4 regions of the Pelotomaculum isophthalicicum JI genome follow, and region 2 is predicted to be linked to each of the others. Evidence: riboswitches for the same ligand, from Rfam matches in the RefSeq annotation. Region 2 holds a riboswitch; each other region holds the start of a gene.

Region 1 (3,474 bases), on a different contig from region 2:
GCCGCCGGCATCCACCCGCAGCTGTCCGTTTCCGCCGCCGGTTCTTCCGAGCAGGGCCTGGCGCGCCGAGAGAGGAATCAGGTCGTATTCTCCTTCGCCCAGGCTGTTCCACAGGGTCTCCCTGGTGAATGCCAATGCCTCGGTGATGTCTTCCGGTAAAGCGATATCGATTTTGTTCAATACGAAGAAAAGCTTGTTCACATATTTAGAAATATCTCTCAAGTAGTCAATTTCTATTTTACTGAGGGGGGCATCGATGGAAATCATGAAGATGGCGGCGTCGGAATGGGGAAGATAAGCGTACGCCGCGTCGGTATTATGCTCATAGACAGAACCGACACCCGGTGTGTCCACCAGGATGACGCCTTGTTTTAAAAATTCCGACGGGTGAATGATTTGCACCTCGCGCAGTTTTTTGATGTTTTTGGGGTTTCCCCTTTCAGTAACGTAATCGGCGATCTGGCTGACCGGAATTGCTTTTCTGGTGCCGTCCAGGTAAATGACAGAGGCGCCGAGTTGTTCACCGTGCTGGATTATGGTGGGAATGGCTGTCAGCGGCACGACGGCAGTCGGTAGCAGGTTGCCGCCCAGAAGAGCGTTGATGAAGGTGGACTTGCCCCTTTTGAATTCACCGAGTATGACCAGGGTAAAAGTTTCCCGGGAAAGTTTATCCGCACTCTCTTTTAAAAGCGAAGCGGCTGGGCTGTTTCCCTTTTTTGCAGCAAAATCAACTGCTTCAGCCAGGATCTGCAAAAGGCTATTTTTCTTTAGCACATAATGGTCCAGCACCACAAATCACCCTTTCGTAAAAAAGATTGCCATAAGAACTGTCAAAACAGGTAGCGGCGCTATATACGAAGCCGGCAAAAAATAAAAACTCCCACCAATAAGAAAATATTGGTAGGAGCTATTAGCCTCGACAAGGCATATAAGTGAGCTCCATCACCTCATAATATCCGCTTATTAAAATTTTATTTGAAAAAAATTATTAAGTCAATATGAAACTCCAACAGGTATATAGTGGAGTTTTCTGTTTAGACTAATTTTCAGCAAGGGGAAAGAATTACAAAGGGGGCTCCCAAAATGTTCAACAGAGTTTTGGTTGTGTATGATGGTTCGCCGGGAGCAAAAAGGGCATTGAATAGTGGCCTCAAGTTAGCGAAAATGGTTGGTTCGGAATGTCATTTGGTCAAGTTGCTTAAAAAGCCGGAACATGTTTCCGACATTAAGGCATTTCACCAAGAAGCAGCCGGCGAGCTAACTTTTGTTGAAAAAGAATCGGACAGGCCCAGGTTTTTAACTAGCTTAGCGGGATTTGACTTGCCTACGCATACCATCGCAGGCGAATCCTGTGAAGAGTTAAAAAACTTTGTTCAAAAAGGCATGTTTGACCTCGTAGTGGTAACACCCAGAAAAGATAACATGATAAAAGATATATTCTTCGGTAGTTACGTGGAAAAACTTTTACGCAAGTCCGATATTTCGGTCCTGGTTGTCCAATAAAGTTGATTGACAATAAGGTTTTTCCATGGTATTTTTTATGAGTATTGTAAATATGTATTTACATTGTTCATAGTTTTATCATTTAAGAGGCGATGGAGTTCGCCTGATGCCTATGAGCGGCTAATGACTCCTACTTTTAAATAGTAGGGGTTTTTTATGCGCGCGCGGCAAAGTGTTCCATAATTCATAGGGCTCACCTGCTGAGTTTTTATTTAACCAGTTATATCTAGAATAAATAAAATATTTTTATCTCCGAGCCTTTTCACCTGAAACTCTAAAGTTATGGTGGTTGGCCGGCAGGGTTTGAAGGGAAACCTTCAAGCCTCCCATTGCGGAAAGGAGAGCTTAATTCGCACGTCAGCCGGATAGGGCATTTTTTCGCAATGCCTGGCCGGCTTTTAATATTGCCTTGGTAAAGAACCTGGGGCTAATTTTATGACACGCTCGATGGGAGGTGTTTTTCTTGTAAATATAAGAATATGGAAGACCTGGATAAATAGCTGAACGGAGTTGAAAAGAGGAAATGGACATCATATGGCAAGGCTTCATAAAAGCGCTGGAATTACTTTTTACAGGAGATCATGACCTTTTTGAGATTACGTTGCTTACCATCAAGGTTTCCGGCACGGCAACGTTAATTAGTGTATTGATTGGGGTTCCCTTAGGAACGTTCCTGGCCCTATCCTTGTTTCCCGGGCGTAAGCTGATTGTGAGCATTGTAAACTTCGGCATGGGGCTTCCGCCAGTGGTAGTGGGCCTGTGGGTGAGCATTTTTCTGTGGCGGTACGGGCCTTTGGGTTTCCTGGGATTAATGTATACCCCAATCGCAATGATCATCGCCCAATCCCTGATTGCTTTTCCCATCGTAACCGGTTTTACCATTGCCGCCATTCAGCAGCTAAACCCCAAACTAAGACTGCAAATTATTGCCATTGGCGCCACCTGGTGGCAAACGCTTTTTCTCCTGGCGCGGGAAGCCCGGATGGGCCTTCTAGCGGCAGTTATTGCTGGCTTTGGCGGCGTGGTTTCTGAAGTGGGTGCGTCCATGATGGTTGGCGGCAACATTAAAGGCCAAACTGCGGTTCTGACCACGGCCACTGTGTTGGAAGTTTCCAAGGGCAACTTAGACATCGCAATGGCAATCAGCTTTATTCTACTGACCCTGGCTTATGGCATAACCCTGATTTTGACAATTCAACAACAGTGGAGGCGGACCTCATGAGCGAAAAAGTCATAGAAGTAAAAGATCTCTCGCTAACTAAAGGGAAAAACAAAATATTAGATATTGAATATTTTTCTCTCAACCAGGGTGAGATCGTTGCCTTAATAGGCCCCAACGGAGCCGGCAAAAGCACCCTATTGCAGGTGCTGATGCTTTTACAGCGCCCCACCGGCGGTGAGTTGTTTTTTAAAGGCGAAATAGTTGACTGGAAAAAACCTATCAAGCAGCGCCGCCTTATGGCAATGGTTTTCCAAGAACCCCTGCTGCTGGATACAACTGTTTACAATAACATAGCTTCCGGTCTGAAGGTAAGGGGACTTCCCATGGAAAAATCCCGTGTACCAGTTACTGAGTGGTCGCAAAGACTGGGCATCGAACACTTAATCCATCGTTCGGTGCGCCACCTCTCCGGTGGTGAATCACAGCGGGTGAGTCTAGCCCGGGCACTAGTTCTGGAGCCAAAAGTACTTTTTTTGGACGAGCCTTTTTCGGCGCTAGACGCCCCCACGCGGACGGCACTAACAGTAGAACTGGGGCGAATTTTGCGCGATACCGGCATAAGCTGTGTCTTTGTTACTCACGATTTTAGTGAAATTCCTCTCTTGGCCAGTAGGGTAGTAGTTCTGGAAAAAGGCAGGATTATTCAAACAGCTGCTCCCCGCGAGATTTTGACAAGGCCGGCCAGCCGGACTGTGGCGTCTTTGGTAGGTATAGAAAATATGCTCCCCGGTACAGTCGTGGAAAAGGAT
Region 2 (3,474 bases):
TTTTTAATTTTGCCGACGTGGAATTCGCCGTGCTTGAACCTACCGGAGAGGTAAGTACCCTTCTCAAGAAAGATAAACAACCTCTTACCGCCAAGAATCTGGGTATAAACGTTGGGCAGGAAAGCGTACCCCAGACGGTTATGCTTGACGGGATTATAATGGATGAACCGCTTGCGGCAATGGGACTAAACAGGCGCTGGCTGCATACAGAACTGGAAAAAGTGGGCGTGGCGCCTGAAAACGTCTTTATTGGCCAAGTGGATTCCGTAGGACAATTATATCTTGACTTGTTTGACGATGCTATTCAGGTGCCTAAGCCCAAAACAAAAGAACTTGCCTATGCTACCATGAAAAAATGTCAGGCGGACTGTGAATTATACGCCTTAGGTACTAAACAACCGCAGGCTAAGAAGATGTACGAAAAATCTTCTGAGATATTGTCGGAAGTAATTCAGGAATTAGAGCCTTTGCTAAAAAGGTAAGGGGACACACCTCTATCTTGGGTATTCCTATGCGGTTGGGGAATGTCCCCGATAGCTCTTGGCATTGTTCCCTAATTTGGTAAAGGAGGCTTTCGCAATTGTCCAATAAGAAAAAGAAGAAATTAACTCCGGCACAACAGCAGTATCATTCCTTTTCTAAAGCCAGGGAGCCTCAACGACCAGTTCTGCTAAACGTAATCAGGGCGTTTTCAGCAGGGGGGACAATTTATCTTCTCGGTCAATTTATTCAAGATTTTTTTCTCTGGAATTTTAATTTTACCGAGAAGACAGCGGGAGATCCGACAGTGGCTGTATTGATTTTACTCTCAGTTATTCTAACTGCTTCAGGTGTCTACGATCATATCGCCCAATGGGCAGGCGCCGGAACAGCGGTGCCGGTAACCGGGTTTGCCAATTCCATCGCTTCGGCTGCTATCGAACACCGAAGTGAGGGATTTGTGCTGGGGGTTGGGGCAAGTATGTTTCAGTTGGCAGGTTCGGTAATTGTCTATGGAGTTTTTGCCGCCTTTGTGGTTGCCCTCATTAAAACTATATTGACACTGTTAGGAGGCTCCTAGCATGCTGCATGGACACCAAACCTGGGTCTTTCCCAACAGGCCCACCATTTTGTCCGCGGCAGCCGTTGGGGGACCCTTTGAGGCCAAGGGGCCCCTAGCTGAGGATTTCGATATCCTTCATGGCGATATATGGCTCGGGCAGGATAGTTATGAGAAAGCAGAAAGAAAAATGTTGGAAGAGGCATGTGAAACAGCAATTAAAGTGAGCGGCTTTGACAGGCTGCGCTTAAAACCAATTAAAGAAGAAGTGCATAATAAAATTAAAGAATCGAACAGAGACTATAATGTACATGTTACATCAGATAAGAAACTTTTTATGCAATTGCAGCAAATAGAAAACCAAGTAAATGGGCCGCAGGAGAAACCGCTGACAGATATACAAAAGAAGGTTATGAAGATAAATAAAGATATTCAGGGATGAAATTTCATTTGTTATAGTAACAATAATTAATCATTCATGCAGGAATTTGTTCTAAGATGTAGAATTACTTTACTCACATGTTAAAATTAAAGATCTCCGAGTCAGGTAAACCTTAGCCGGTAGCAGGTATGGTTGTCTGGCCGTTAGGGTGTGTTGGGAAACAAACGCGCCTCCCATTGTGGAAAGGAGAACATGGCTAGAAGCAATTTTGTGGCTTTGTTCCTTTAAATGGGACAAAGCCTTATTTTTTATTAAAGTCATGGTGCAGGGTGTATGAAAAAAATAATTAAGATATTTAATTCAATGCCATTCGGTATTTTGGCTATATCAGTTTGCTGCGTATATTTTGTATTTATGGAGTATATCCCGGAGAATCCGCGCTTTTTGTTCAGGACTATTTTGTTTGTGGTATTGTGCCTAAATATTTTGTCCTGCGTGATTGCCCGTTTCAGGAGTCTTACATGCAACATAACAACAAGGAAACTGGGAGATCTTTTATTGCACTTGGGCATTGCCCTGATCATCCTGGCCGGCCTCTTGGGTGGGCCGAAGCACAGCGCTTACATTCAAATAAAAGAGCACGAGACGGTGGACCTGGAGCATGAGGGTTTCCCCATCGCCGTCAGGGCAGAGGTAATTGAGGCTGAATACTATGCCGGCGGGGCCGTAAAGCAATACTTCACTACTATCAGCATTTTGGAAAGCGGGCGGGAAGTTGACGTAAAACATATATCAGTCAACCATCCCGCCAGTTATAAAGAAATCAAGATATACCAGTCCACCTTTAGGACAGCGCCCGGTGGTAATATCAGCGGCCTGACAGTAAAATCCGAACAAGGTCTCCCTTTTGTCCGGACAGGCCTGTTGTCGCTGGCTGCGGGGTCGGTTTTAATTTTATTAGGGAGGCGGCATGGTGTTACTTCCTGAAAACGACCTTTTTTTTGCTGCTCTTATCACTTATCTTATATCTTCCGTCCTTTACCTCGCCGCCTTCTGGTTCCAGGCGGGTAGGGCTCTCCGTACGGGCACGGGCTTCTTTGCCGCAGGCCTGGCCCTCCATACAGCCGCCCTGGCGGCAAGGAGTCTTGCTGGCGGCCACCTTCCTTTTGCCAGTATGTACGAGTTTATTATTGTTTTTTGCTGGGGACTGGCTGTGCTTTATCTGATTGGGTGTCGCCGTTTTAAGATTCACATTGCCGGTGTTGTAGTCCTGCCGCTGGAGGTATTGTTTTTGGGGTATGCCCTGACGGTAAAGACGGCTGCCGGCCCGCTTATCCCGGCGCTACAAAGCGTCTGGCTGCAACTGCATGTCGCTGCTGCGGTTCTTGCCTACGGTTTTTTTGCCCTTTCCTTTGCGGCCGCCATCCTTTACCTATGGCAAAAAGGCAAAGACGGGACCTTCGTTTCGGACCGCAATTTGGACAGGTTAATTTACTATTTCATAGCAGCCGGCTTCCCGTTTATGACCCTGGTCCTGGTGACAGGGGCAATATGGGCTGAGGAAGTGTGGGGATCGTGGTGGAATTGGGATCCCAAAGAAACCTGGGCGCTTATTACATGGCTCATATATGCTGTGTACCTGCATTTTCGCAGAGCCAGGCAATGGGAGGGCAGGTTTGCCGCATTGATAGCCGTGATAGGATTTGCAGCGGTTGTTTTCACCCTCATAGGGGTTACCTTGCTGTTGCCGGGGGCGCATAGCTACTAGAAACAAAACAATAATATTGTCTCCGAGCCCTTGGGACCTAATGAATCAGTCCATGGACCAGGGCCGATAGGTTCCGGTGGAAACGCCGGCGCCTCCCGCCGGAAAGGAGACCAGCCAAGTCATGTGCTTACACGCCGGGCTGGGTTCTTTCCGCAGGCCCGGTTTTTTTATTGGTTTTTTTATTGGGGAGGTGATGTTGTCTGTAATAGCGCGATGCACAATATTGGCAAGAAAGGAGATGAAAAGCGTTATGTCACTTAACAGCCGGTCAGCCGGCATCCTGTT
Region 3 (3,474 bases), on a different contig from region 2:
GGCACAATTAACGATTTGGCGGTAAGCGGGGCGCAACCGCTTTACCTGACTGCATCTTTTGTTATTGAAGAAGGTTTTCCATTCGCCGATTTGGAGAAAATAATCGCCTCCATGGCGAACACCTGCCGTGTAGCCGGCGTGCAAATAATCGCCGGAGACACTAAAGTCGTGGGCCGTGGTCAGGCGGACAAGGTATATATTACGACTACCGGAGTTGGTTACTTGCTGCCCGGGGCTAACTTGGGCTACCAGCGACTGGAGCCCGGCGACAAGGTGCTGGTTAACGGCTGCCTGGGCAATCACGGCCTAGCTATTTTACTGCAGCGGGAGGCGCTTGGCCTGGACAGCCAGATTATCAGCGACTGCGCCCCTCTAAGCATTATGACTACAGAAATTCTTAAAAGGTTTAAAGGGATTAAGCTGATGCGCGATTTAACCAGGGGGGGCCTGGCGACCAACGCGAAAGAAATTGCCATGTCTTCCGGAGTGGATTTCTGGCTGGATGAAGCAGCCTTGCCGGTGGAGGACAGTGTTAAAGGGATTACGGAACTACTGGGGCTGGATCCCCTCTACCTGGCTAACGAGGGTAAGTTTCTCATAGTCGTGGCGGCGGAAGAGGCAGGTGAGCTCTTGAGATATCTGAGAGAAGATTGGTCGGCGGAGTATGCCTGCCAGATCGGCGATATTCAGGCTGGAAAAGGAAATGTCTATTTGCGGACCGCGCTGGGAGGCGCCAGACAGCTAAATATGATGGCGGGCGCGCCCCTGCCGCGTATCTGTTAATGGGGAAGGGTTGTGTTTTATGCCCGGGGAGGAAAAAAGGGTTGTTGTAATAGGTGTGGGCAATTTACTGCTCGGTGATGATGGAGCAGGCATTCACGCGATTAACGAGCTGAAAAAAGATTCATTCCCCGCCTGCGTAAAAATAGTGGACGGCGGGACGGCGGGTATTGACTTGCTGTATTGGCTGGAAGACGCCGGCTATGCCGTTATTATCGACTGCCTGGAAGCCGGTGAGGAGCCGGGCGCTATATTTCGCATACCTGCTGAGGAAATAGCCTTTGACTCTTCTGATCAAATTATCTCCTTACATGATTTGAATCTGCAAGAGGTGTTACATATAGCGAATCAGCTGGGAAAGTTGCCGCCAACAATCATTTACGGTATCCAACCAGGGGAAATTACATTTAATGATCAACTTTCCCATGCAGTCAACAAAGCCTTGCCTTCTCTGATAAATTCAATAAAAAAGGAAATTAATCAGGCGATAAAATTTTTTTATAAATAAAAAGGAAAATAAACTTTTTTATCGAAATAAAAATACAGCTTAATCTATAGCTTATTCTCCGAGCCAGGTGACCTTAGCCTGTGGTATGGATGCCTGACCGGCGGGTATACCGGGAAACCGGTACGCCTCCCATCGTGGAAAGGAGAGCACAGTTTAGATGTCATGTTTATAAATGAGCAAGGACGATCATTTATAAGCACGAGAACTTTGCCCTTTTTTCAGGAAGGCAAAGTTTTTATTATATTCTATTGGATAAAGACATTATTACCATCTTTGGGCGGGGGGTGCGTAAATCCCATTTCTAAGAGTTATTATTACCATATTAAGGAGGGAGTAAGATTTGGGTTTAACACGGCGTGAATTTATTAAGCTCTGCATGACTTCGGCAGCCGGAGCAAGTCTAATCACTTTGCTGGGGCCCGATCTCGAAGAAACTCTGGCTTTTGCGGCTGACGGCAAACCTCCGGTAATCTGGTTGCAAGGCGCCAGTTGCACGGGGTGCTCTATTTCGTTGCTAAACAGTGTCGAACCGGCGATTGAAAAGGTGCTTCTCGACGTTATCAGCTTAAGGTATCATCCTAATGTTATGGCCGGGTCAGGTCATCTTTGCGCGGAAGTATTGGAGGAAGCGGCGTCAAAATTAAATAATCAGTTTATCCTGGTAATTGAAGGCGGCATTCCCACCAAGGAGAAAGGGGCTTACTGCACCATCGCGGAAAAAAATAATAAAGAATTAACCATGCTGTCAGCCGTGACTACCCTTGGCAAGGCAGCCAGCGCCGTGATTGCAGCCGGCAATTGCGCCTCGTTCGGCGGCATACCCGCCGCGGCGCCCAATCCTACCGGGGTGGTGGGTGTAAATCAGGTGGTTAAAGATAAACCTGTCATTAATCTTTCCTTATGTCCGATGCATCCCGACCATTTCCTGGGCACGGTTGTTTACGTGTTGAAATACGGCCAAATTCCGGAATTGGACAAGTTTGGGCGCCCCAAGATGTTCTATCCTGAACCGATTCACGATAATTGTTTCCGGCGGCAGTATTTTGATGTTGGCAAATTCGCCCAGTATATTGGTGATGAAGGGTGTCTGGCTTATTTGGGCTGCAAGGGTTTTGTGGCCACCTCGGACTGCTATAAGCGGGGCTGGAACAATAATGTGAACTGGTGCATAAAGGCCGGGGCTCCTTGTCAGGCTTGTTCAGAACCTACTTTTCCTGACCAAAGCGCGCCTTTCTATGGCGTGTATCCCCTGACCAACAAAGAAAAGGTTACTTACGCACCGGTTGTGCCTAACCTGAAAATAGAGTTTCCGGAAAAGAAGAAAACTAGTTAGTTAAAGTAATTCTAGTTGATAGGGGTGAAAAATATAAAGTGGCACAACAAATTATTATTGATCCGGTAACCCGGATTGAAGGACACCTGAAGATTGAAGTGGAAGTAGATGGCGGAAAAGTTATTGACGCCAAATCAAGCGGGACTTTATTCAGGGGCTTGGAATTAATTTTAAAAGGGCGCGATCCTCGCGATGCCTGTCATATTATGCAGCGGATTTGCGGAGTTTGTCCGATTGCCCACGGCACGGCCTCGATGCTGTGTCTTGATGACGCTTTTGGCGTGAAGCCGCCGACAAACGGCAGGATCGTCCGCAATTTAATCCAAGGGGCAAATTATTTGCAATCCCATGTGCTGCATTTTTACCACCTGGCGGCTTTGGATTATGTCAAGGGGCCTGAAACGGCGCCCTTTATCCCGCGTTATGAAGGCGATTACCGCTTGCCTCAAGATATTAACGACCTGGCGGTGCAGCATTATATCAAGGCTTTGGACATCCGTAAAAAAGCGCAAGAGATGCTGGCTATCTTTGGGGCAAAAATGCCTCACGTCACAGTGTTTACCGCGGGCGGAGTGACTGAAGTCGTGACGGCCGAAAAAATCGCCCAGTTCAGACAGTACCTGCGTGAAATAACCTCTTTTGTGGATGACGTGTATATCCCGGATGTGCTCGCGGTGGCGAAGATTTATGGCGATGACGGGTTCAGCATCGGGACAGGCTGTAAAAACATGCTGGCTTATGGCGGCATCAAACTGACCGATGAAGACGATCCGGACGGGCAAAAACAGTTGTTTAAGCGTGGCCGCTATATCAACGGTCAGTTTTTACCGCTTGACAAGACTAAAATAACTGA
Region 4 (3,474 bases), on a different contig from region 2:
GGCCGTCATCGAGGGAGAGATCCCTGGCGAACGCGGGAACGCGATCCCGGTCCGGTCCGTGGACGACCTGGCGCTGATTGCCGACGAGCTGAACAAGCCCGTCATGTACCGGCCGCTTTCGGAAACCGATAATATGGCGACGTTTTATGTCTTCGACGAGCCAAAGTTGTTTGTTTATGAATTAAAAAAGGAGGGATAATTAAAATGTTAATAGTCAAAAAAAACTGGTTTTACAAGGTTTGCCTGACCGTCCTGGGCGCGCTGCTGAGTTCAGCCTGACCGCGCCCGCGCCGGCCCTGGCCGCGTCGACCGAGGTACAGATCGACGGAAACGGGGTGACGAATCCCACTACCTTCACCGTGGCCCAACTCCAGGCCTATGTGAACAGAATTGAAGTGCTCACCACCCAACCTAGTCAATGGGATAGCTCCATTCAGGCTAGTCCGGCCAGCGGGCCGCCCCCGGCCAACGGCCAGGTGGCGCTGTCCATACCCGGTACCCCAGACAACGGGCTGGAAGACACGGACAAGATTTACTATACCACTGACGGCAGCACCCCGACCCTGAACAGCCCGATCTATAACTGGATTGGCAGCAGATGGTGGTATGACCACCCAGGTCTGAACACAATCAATCACCCGATCACCGTCAGCACTACCGGTAAAACAGCGATCAAGGCCGTCAGGATCGGACCCCCCGGCCAAAACAACCAAAACGGAAAAACGAACAGCGATGTGCAAACCTTCGTCTACACCAACCGCGCCAAGGGGGATATCGACTACGACGGCTACATCGATGTCACAGACCTGGGGATAATGATCGACATTATCAGTGCCGAGTATACCCCCAATGATTTTGAGATTTACGCCGCTGATCTCGACTCCGACGGCTACGTTGACGTCACGGATTACGGCATGCTTATAGACTTGATCTCGGGCTAGCGGATTTCCGGCTTTCAACGTTACCCGTCCGGTATGCTACCCACCCCCTTCACCCGGGGGTGTTTTTTGTCCAAATACAGCATGGTTTAGTTTGAGTTATCTAATAGATTATTATTGGGTTAATTTATTAGATAAGTATAACCCGAGGGCTAGACAGGAGTAGTTATAAATTAAATGAAAGCGTGGCTTAACCGGAGTTCTACTGTTATCTTCTAAACCGGTCTAAACCTATTTGTAGAAATTTTATCCTTTTGTGGTAATGATGGTTTACGCTATGTTTGTTAAAATATAATATCGTTCTGGACATCCACAGTGTAACATCCTAGTCTGCCCGCCTGTGGCCTCGCGCGGCTATGGCGGCTGACCGGCAGGGCCGGCCCGGAAACAGGCCTGCCTCCCAGTGCGGAAAGGGTTGTTTGCCTGCTGTGCACAACGGCTGGACGCGTTTTCCGCGCCCGGCTGTTTTTGTTTTGTCAATTTCTGGCGATAAGGGGAGTATGATCACGCCGGCAGTTAAAAATATATGGCTCTGTAAGCTCTTTGTGAAATTACTGGTATTGCTGCTGCTCGTAGGCTTATCCAACCTGATGGCGCCCATGGCGGCCCTGGCCGATCAGTCGGACTCGGTGGAGATCACCGGGGACGGAGTGACTGCCCCCGTGACCTTGACCCTGTCCCAGCTCGAGGGCATGAAACAATACGAGCACGTGTACAGTGTGATCAACACCTGGCCTACCAAAAAGTGGTACATAGGGAAAGGTGTCAAGCTGAGGGACCTGCTCGCCCTGGCGGGGATGACAGAAGAGGCCAGGCTGATCAGATTTGTGTCGAACGACGGGTACGAAGTGACGCTTACAGTTAAGGAGTTGTTCAAAGACAAGCGCTATTATTTCTCGCGCTTAATGGACAACCATGCCAGCGACGGGAGCGTTCCAGGCTCTCCGGAGGGCGCGCGGGAGGTGGAGCCGATCCTTGCCCTGATCAGCAGCGAGGGCAGTGACAACCCCGCCGAAATGAACGACCGGGACGCGCTGCTGCTGCTCATCGGGCAGCGGGCGGTTACCGAGCAGAACAATAACTTGTTTTTAAAATATGTGGCTAAAATCGAGGTGCTTACCGACGCCCCACCCAAATGGGACAGCCCGAAGGCGAGCGTGGCCGGCGGAGAGGTGCCCGCGGGGACCAAGATCGAGCTCAGCAATAAGCACAATGACGCGGACAAGGTGTATTACACCACGGACGGCAGCATCCCGACCATTAACAGCCCGATGTACAACAAGAGCGCAAAGCGGTGGTGGCCGCTGCGGCCGGACGATTTGGACAGCGTCAACCGGCCCATCGAGATTAAAAAGGACACGGTGATCAAGGCCGTCACCATCGGTCCCGGCAAAGAGGACAGCGACGTTGTAACCTTTACCTATAAAGCTGATCTCACGGGCAAAGCGGCGGACCCGGCGAAGAGGCCGGCCGGGCCGCCCACCAAGATCACCCTCGACCAGGACACGGCCAGTCTCAAAGTCGGTAACACCATTGAGTTGGTGGCGAGCATAGAACCATACAACACCATGGACCACGACGTGACCTGGAGTTCCAGCGACACCAGGGTGGCCACGGTCGACGGCAACGGCCTGGTGACGGTGGTCGGCCCCGGCACGGCCACCATCACCGCGAGGACTGTGGCCGGGAACCTGTCGGCTTCCTGCGTCGTGCATGGTCAAAGCCTGACTAACGCAGGTTCTCAGCAGAGCGGGTCGCGGGAGATGCCCAAAAAAGCGCCAGTGCCGGAGAGTGGACGGCGTTCCCCGGCGGAAAATGAGATTATCGCCACCAACCGGCAGAGCCCGGCGGAGAAAAAGGCGGCTGCCGGCGATTCGACAACTGCCGATAGGCAGCCGGAGATACCTGCCGAACAGCCGGTGCCGGAAGCCAACCGGCAGTACCTGGCGGAAAAAAAGGAAGTTGCCGCCGCTTCAACTACCGGCGGTGTCACCCCGGAGCAGCCGGATGTACAACCCTGGCGTGTTTTCGAGATGTCGGCCGATGATATACCCTTGAAGTTACAGGAGGAGGCAGATATACAGGACGGTTACGCGGCGGTTGTGTTTCTACTCCTGTTTCTAACCGGCGCGATTAAGAGGTACTTGGAATACGCAAAGGAGGTAGCTAGGTGACAATATCTGTGTTAACCCCGTTGAAAGATACAATGCATGTCATCTCGTCGGCTTTACTAATGCCTACCGTCGCGGTCCTGCTGCTGTTACTGGCCTTTACCGTGATTGAACTGGGCGGCCTGCTTGTGGAAACCCTCATGGAGCGGCGCCGGGCACGGGTAAGGGTGCCGGAGTTGGTTGACGCCTTTCAGGGGAAAGAAGCCGTTCAGATCATGGACGAGATCGAAAATAGCCGGTTGTTCCGGCGCCAGAAAGCGGCTCTGGGCGAGTTGATCAAGCACCGCCATTTGCCCGCCACCTCCCTGCAGGCCCTGGCCCGCCGGCTGCTTGCCGGCGAGGAACTGCATTACGCCGGGATCACC

Evidence for each region. A riboswitch is a leader RNA that binds a small molecule or an ion and turns the genes downstream of it on or off. The one in region 2 is predicted to bind molybdenum cofactor.
Region 1: linked by a shared signal. The riboswitch ahead of L7E55_RS13985 (ABC transporter permease) and the one ahead of L7E55_RS10590 (cytochrome c biogenesis ResB family protein) in region 2 are both predicted to bind molybdenum cofactor.
Region 3: linked by a shared signal. The riboswitch ahead of L7E55_RS13840 (hydrogenase small subunit) and the one ahead of L7E55_RS10590 (cytochrome c biogenesis ResB family protein) in region 2 are both predicted to bind molybdenum cofactor.
Region 4: linked by a shared signal. The riboswitch ahead of L7E55_RS11700 (FN3 associated domain-containing protein) and the one ahead of L7E55_RS10590 (cytochrome c biogenesis ResB family protein) in region 2 are both predicted to bind molybdenum cofactor.

Annotation. Positions count from the first base shown of each region.
Region 1 is NZ_JAKOAV010000031.1:11,900-15,373, forward strand. It holds gene L7E55_RS13975 (dynamin family protein) at 1-789, opposite strand, end outside; fluoride riboswitch at 895-956, opposite strand; gene L7E55_RS13980 (universal stress protein) at 1,084-1,503, shown strand; fluoride riboswitch at 1,583-1,643, shown strand; molybdenum cofactor riboswitch at 1,742-1,861, shown strand; gene L7E55_RS13985 (ABC transporter permease) at 2,027-2,725, shown strand; gene L7E55_RS13990 (ABC transporter ATP-binding protein) at 2,722-3,474, shown strand, end outside.
Region 2 is NZ_JAKOAV010000019.1:6,132-9,605, reverse strand. It holds gene L7E55_RS10605 (DUF421 domain-containing protein) at 1-482, shown strand, start outside; gene spoVAC (stage V sporulation protein AC) at 581-1,060, shown strand; partial or broken gene L7E55_RS10595 (stage V sporulation protein AD) at 1,062-1,280, shown strand; molybdenum cofactor riboswitch at 1,564-1,686, shown strand; gene L7E55_RS10590 (cytochrome c biogenesis ResB family protein) at 1,755-2,408, shown strand; gene ccsA (cytochrome c biogenesis protein CcsA) at 2,392-3,189, shown strand; molybdenum cofactor riboswitch at 3,198-3,314, shown strand; gene L7E55_RS10580 (S-layer homology domain-containing protein) at 3,440-3,474, shown strand, end outside.
Region 3 is NZ_JAKOAV010000030.1:29,644-33,117, reverse strand. It holds gene hypE (hydrogenase expression/formation protein HypE) at 1-783, shown strand, start outside; gene L7E55_RS13845 (HyaD/HybD family hydrogenase maturation endopeptidase) at 803-1,288, shown strand; molybdenum cofactor riboswitch at 1,333-1,449, shown strand; gene L7E55_RS13840 (hydrogenase small subunit) at 1,629-2,621, shown strand; gene L7E55_RS13835 (nickel-dependent hydrogenase large subunit) at 2,660-3,474, shown strand, end outside.
Region 4 is NZ_JAKOAV010000022.1:19,550-23,023, forward strand. It holds gene L7E55_RS11690 (DUF5305 family protein) at 1-199, shown strand, start outside; gene L7E55_RS11695 (chitobiase/beta-hexosaminidase C-terminal domain-containing protein) at 336-941, shown strand; molybdenum cofactor riboswitch at 1,249-1,371, shown strand; gene L7E55_RS11700 (FN3 associated domain-containing protein) at 1,367-3,112, shown strand; gene L7E55_RS11705 (MotA/TolQ/ExbB proton channel family protein) at 3,109-3,474, shown strand, end outside.